Regions from separate parts of the Citrobacter sp. Igbk 17 genome, predicted to be linked through region 2. Evidence: riboswitches for the same ligand, from Rfam matches in the RefSeq annotation. Region 2 holds a riboswitch; the other holds the start of a gene.

Region 1 (3,137 bases), on a different contig from region 2:
CGGAAGTGCTTATCCGGCCTCCGTTCAGTCTTACTTCTTCGTTAACAGTACGCCGCACTCCATATGGTGCGTATACGGGAACTGATCGAACAGCGCCAGACGTGAAACATTGTGCGTCTGGCTTAATGTTTCCAGGTTCTTACACAGTGTCTCCGGGTTGCAGGAGATGTACAGAATACGCGGATACGCCTGCACCATTTTTTCCGTTTCGCTGTCCAGACCGCTGCGCGGTGGGTCAACGAAAATGGTCTCGCACTGATAACTCTTCAGATCAATCCCCTGCAACCGGTTGAATTCGCGAACACCGTTCATTGCCTGCGTAAACTCTTCGGCTGCCATACGGATAATTTGTACATTATCAATATGGTTAGCGGCGATGTTGTACTGGGCTGCAGCAACGGACGGCTTGGCGATTTCGGTGGCCAGTACGCGGTTGAAGTTCTGTGCCAGCGCTAATGAAAAGTTGCCATTACCGCAGTACAGCTCCAGCAGATCGCCCTTTGAATCTTTGGTGACATCAATCGCCCATTCCAGCATCTGAATGTTCATTGCAGCATTCGGTTGCGTGAAACTGTTCTCAACCTGGCGGTAGATAATCTCTTTGCCCGCGACCGGTAAACGTTCGTCGATATAATCCTGATCCAACTCGATTTTAGTTTTGGTCGCCCGGCCGATCAGGTGCACATTCAGGTTTTGCGCCCGCAGCGCATCCCGCAGCACTTCGGCTTCCTGGCGCCACTCATTATCCAGTTTTTTATGGTACAGCATGGATACCACCGCCTGACCGCTCAGGGTGGTGAGGTAATCAATCTGGAACAGTTTGTGACGCAGGATGTGGTTGTTGCGTACACCTTCAATCATTGCCGCCATCAGCGTATTGATAAGCTCGCTGGCCGCCGGAAAGCTGTCGACGCGAATACGTTTTTTCGTTTGGCTGTCGAACATGATGTGGTACAGGTCATCCCCGTCATGCCACAGACGGAACTCGGCACGCATACGGTAATGGCTAACCGGTGAGCGGAACACTTCCGGAGCCTGTGCATAAAATGGCGTCATTAAGCTCTGCAGACGCACCACTTTTTCAGCTAACTGTGCGTCGTACTGTTCTGTCGGAAGGTGTTCGGGGGTCATGATGCGTCCTGAAAAATAAAAGTACGCGGGGATTGTAGGGATTGCTCATCAGATGTCCAGTTATTGATGATTTCCGATATTGTGATATCCGGTCTGGACAGTAGGTTGTAACAAACTGTAGCATCCGTTTTCCGGTCCTGTGAGTTAAAAGGGAATCCAGTGTGAATCTGGAGCTGACGCGCAGCGGTAAGGAAAGGTGAAATGAGAGCGTAAAGCAGACACTGCCTGTGGGTGGGAAGTCTTCATTTCTTTTTATTCGGTATCCTGAATAACCTTCCAAGCCCGAAGACCTGCCGGCTAACGTCGCATCTGGTTTTCACTATCGCGTACTATCGGTGGACCTGCGGCATCCTTCTTATATTGTGGATGCTTTACAATGATTAAAAAATCGTTGCTGTTGACGGCGCTTTCCGTCGCGGCATCTTCTGGTTGGGCGCAGGATGCTAGCCCAGATACTCTCGTCGTCACTGCCAACCGTTTTCAGCAGCCCCTAAGCGCAGTACTTGCACCCATCACCGTCGTTACACGTCAGGACATTGATCGCTGGCAATCTACCTCGGTAAACGATGTACTACGTCGTTTGCCTGGTGTTGATATCGCGCAAAGCGGCGGTATGGGGCAAAACTCGTCTATTTTTATTCGCGGCACTAACGCCAGCCATGTTCTGGTGTTGATAGATGGTGTGCGTCTTAATTTAGCGGGAGTTAGCGGCTCAGCCGATCTTAGCCAGTTCCCGGTATCGCTGGTGCAACGTATTGAGTATATCCGCGGGCCGCGTTCCGCTATATATGGTTCGGATGCGATTGGCGGTGTGGTGAATATCATTACTACGCGCGAAAAACCAGGGACGGAACTGACCGCCGGCGTGGGAAGCAATGGGTATCAGAATTACGATATCTCAACCCAGCAACAGCTTGGCGAAAATACGCGTGTCACGTTGATGGGCGATTATGCCTACACCAAAGGCTTCGATGTCGTGGCCTACGGTAGCACTGGTGCACAGGCTCAACCGGATAAAGACGGTTTCTTAAGCAAGACGCTGTATGGCGCACTGGAGCACAACTTCTCCGAGACATGGAGCGGGTTCGTTCGTGGTTATGGTTATGATAACCGCACAGATTATGACTCGTATTATTCTCCTGGCTCTGCACTACTTGATACCCGACAGCTTTATAGCCAGAGCTGGGACGCTGGGTTACGTTTTAATGGCGAGCTTATTCAGTCACAACTGGTTTCGAGCTACAGCCACAGTAAAGACTACAACTATGATCCGAACTATGGCCGCTATGATTCCTCGGCCACGCTGGATGATATGAAGCAATATAATGTTCAGTGGTCAAACAGCATAGTTGTTGGCCACGGTAACATTGGTGCAGGCGTGGACTGGCAAAAGCAAACCACGGAGCCTGGCACTGGGTATGTTACGGACGGTTACGACCAACGTAATACTGGCCTCTATTTGACGGGATTGCAGCAGCTTGGTGACTTCACCTTCGAAGGTGCGGCACGTAGTGATGATAACTCCGAGTTTGGTCGCCATGGTACATGGCAAACCAGTGCTGGATGGGAGTTTATCGAAGGCTATCGTTTCATTGCCTCCTATGGCACATCTTACAAAGCGCCAAATCTGGGGCAGTTGCATGGCTATTACGGCAATGCAAACCTTGACCCCGAAGAGAGTAAGCAGTGGGAAGGGGCGTTTGAAGGGTTAACATCAGGTGTTAACTGGCGCGTGTCAGGGTATCGCAACGATATCGATGACATGATCGACTACAACACCCACACTCAGAAGTACTACAACGAAGGCAAAGCGCGTATTAAAGGTATCGAAGCGACTGCAAACTTCGACACCGGGCCGTTGGCGCATACGCTTAGCTACGACTACGTAGATTCGCGTAATGCGATTACCAACGAGCCACTGGCTCGTCGTTCTAAACAGCAGGTGAAATACCAACTCGACTGGCAGGTCTATGATTTTGACTGGGGCCTGACATATCAATATCTGG
Region 2 (3,137 bases):
TAAAAAGTCTCCCAAGAATGGGAGACTTTTGTTATGTTCGAATACGCCTTTTATCATTGCTTTGGATAGCGAGATGAAAGCGGATGTAAATAATATGTTTTATTTATAACAATAAATTAACTGAGAGGTTTTATCATGATTTCTGCGAGTGCCCTGAACTCAGAACTCATTAATAAAATCGCACAGGATTTTGCGCAGGCCACCAGTCTGGCTGTTGTGGTTGTCAATATTCACGGTGATGAAATTTCTGAGCTTTTTAATTTCACCCCTTTTTGCCAGTTGATGCGCCAGCATCCTCAACATAGTACGCGATGTCGTATGAGCGATCGCTGTGGGGGACTGGAAGCTTCAAAATCCGATCAACCTTGCATTTATCGCTGCCATGCCGGACTTACCGACTTCTCCATTCCGCTGGTCATTGCGGGACATCTGGTAGGGTTTGTCTTATGTGGTCAGGTGCGCTTAAGTAATGACGTGGGGCTGGTGGATATTCTGAACGTGGACGACCGTTGGCAAGCCGATCCCGAACTGGTGAGTGAATTTCGTAATGTACCGGAAATGGACTATTCGCGGGTTATTGCCTCTGCTGATTTGCTAAAGCTCATTGTAGAAAATTGTCTTAAAAAACAACTGAATTTCGTCGTAATTAAAGACAATCCGCAACAGTCAGAGCCGGTGCGGGCTAATCGTAGTCCGAACCCTCATGACAGTAAAATGAAGAAAGCCTTGCGTTATATTGATGCGCATTTATCGGACGAGCTTCGTCTGGAAGATGTTGCCTCTCATGTTTATCTCAGCCCTTACTATTTCAGCAAATTGTTCAAAAAATATCAGGGGATAGGATTTAACGCATGGGTAAATCAACAGCGAATGGCGAGTGCCAAAGAGTTACTTTGTCATAGCGACTGGAGCATTGCCAGTATCGCGCGAAATTTAGGCTTCTCACAAACCAGTTATTTTTGCAAAGTTTTCCGTCAAACGTACCAGGTTACGCCGCAGGCTTTCCGTCAGCAAATAAATGTCATCTCATCTGAAGAGACAGCTTAAATAGCAATAATTTGCTATTGCCGATTTTTGATATCGTATGCTATGTCAGTCATTATAAAATGAAAAATAACTACAGCAGTCAATAAATTGTCATAGCGCAACAAAATAATGGTATTTGAAGGATAAACTGCACCAGTTTTTATTTTTGTGATGAGATACAGTGTCTGTGTGAAAGACTTTCTTTATTCTTTAATGACGCTTTCATTCAAAAAATGAACATATGAATAAACGGGTTGAGGCCATAACATTGGTTGAATGTACCCGGCAAGATATTAAATTGAATTATTGTCATGAGGTCGTGAATTTGCCTCAAGACACAGAGCCAAATTAAATCGGCTCTTGAACTGACAGGTTTGCCACATTTGTGGTAGGGAAGGGGGTGAGAATCCCCCGCAGCCCCCGCTGCTGTGATGCTGACGACCCCGTATAGACCACTGATCGCAAGATTGGGAAGGACGGGCGAGGACGACGCTAAGCCAGAAGACCTGCCTGTCGGTGACTACCAACAACTTCGGTGGGAAGTGGGTTGCGCAGATGCATACAGTCGAGAGACTGGGTATCTATACACCCCTACCACCCTGAACAGGATCAGGGTATGGCGGCCAGTTTTCACGCATTTGTTCTTGCAGGTACCGGTAGCGGCTGTGGCAAAACCACGGTAACGCTGGGCTTGTTGAGCCTGATGAAAAAGCGCGGTTTACGCGTCCAGCCATGCAAAGTCGGTCCTGATTACCTTGATACTGGCTGGCACACCGCGGTATGTGGTACGGCTTCCCGCAATCTTGATAGCTTCATGCTACCCACCTCTACACTGAATGCCTTATTTTGCGAGCAGATGCGGCACGCGGATATTGCCGTTATCGAAGGCGTTATGGGGTTATATGACGGCTATGGCACAGACCCTGATTACTGCAGTACTGCGGCGATGGCGAAACAGTTGGGCTGCCCGGTCATCTTGCTGGTTGACGGTAAGGCGGTTTCCACTTCGATAGCCGCCACGGTGATGGGATTCCAGCATTTTGATCCCAGTCTGAACATTGCAGGCGTGATTGTTAATCGGGTCAACAGCGAAACACATTACCAGCTACTCAAAGTTGCGATTGAGCGTTATTGCTCCGTGCCTGTATTGGGCTATGTTCCTCGCATGGAGGGCGTCGCGCTCCCTGAGCGTCATTTGGGGCTGGTTACCGCTCGTGAGTCAGTTATCAACCAGCAGCCGTGGCAGGATTTTGCCGCGATGCTGGAACAGACGCTGGATATCGACGCGCTGCTGGCCTTAAGTGCGTCAGACAACCTTCCTGTTGGTGAATGGCCCGCCCTGCCTGCTGCAGACGCAGGCGCAGGGTTAACGCTGGCCATTGCTGATGACGAGGCGTTCAACTTTTATTATCCGGATAACATTACGTTACTGGCGCGTACGGGCCTCAACATTGTTCGTTTTAGCCCGCTGCACGATACCTGTTTACCGGACTGCCAGATGATCTGGTTAGGCGGTGGGTATCCGGAACTGCATGCTGCGGCCCTGGCCCGTAATGTCACCATGCTGGAGCAATTGCGAGCGGCACATCAGCGTGGCGTCGCTATTTATGCAGAGTGCGGAGGGTTGATGTATCTCGGTAGCTCGCTGGAGGACAGCAACGGCGATCGCTGGCAAATGGTAGATATCATTCCGGGGCACAGCAAAATGGGCAAACGGCTGACCCGGTTTGGTTACTGCGAGGCGCAAGCCACACAGCAAACATTGCTGGCAACGGCCGGTGAAGTCCTGCGCGGGCATGAATTCCACTATTCCGATTTTACCCCTGAAACTCCGGCGGTAATGAGTTGCCGCAAGGTGCGTGATGGCAAAACGCTGCAGGCCTGGTCAGGCGGATGGCAGGTCGGAAATACCTTCGCCAGCTACCTGCACGTTCATTTTGCCCAGCGCCCCGAAATGCTCAATCACTGGCTGGCCGCTGCGAGGAACGCGCTATGACGATACTTGCATGGTGCGTTGCCTGGCTGCTGGATTTTATCATTGGCGATCCGCAGAACTGGCCTCACCCGGTGCGCTGGATTGGCAACCTTATCTCCGCAGTCCAGCGAGTCAT

What was found. Region 2 has a riboswitch for cobalamin ahead of NNO08_RS16400 (cobyrinate a,c-diamide synthase). Riboswitches for the same ligand answer to the same signal wherever they lie in the genome.
Region 1: it holds a riboswitch for cobalamin, as region 2 does, so the genes downstream of both, btuB (TonB-dependent vitamin B12 receptor BtuB) here and NNO08_RS16400 (cobyrinate a,c-diamide synthase) in region 2, are expected to answer to the same signal.

Annotation. Positions count from the first base shown of each region.
Region 1 is NZ_JANEWI010000011.1:1,459-4,595, reverse strand. It holds gene trmA (tRNA (uridine(54)-C5)-methyltransferase TrmA) at 31-1,131, opposite strand; cobalamin riboswitch at 1,247-1,443, shown strand; gene btuB (TonB-dependent vitamin B12 receptor BtuB) at 1,508-3,137, shown strand, end outside.
Region 2 is NZ_JANEWI010000029.1:1,113-4,249, forward strand. It holds gene pocR (transcriptional regulator PocR) at 136-1,047, shown strand; cobalamin riboswitch at 1,380-1,554, shown strand; gene NNO08_RS16400 (cobyrinate a,c-diamide synthase) at 1,643-3,022, shown strand; gene cbiB (adenosylcobinamide-phosphate synthase CbiB) at 3,019-3,137, shown strand, end outside.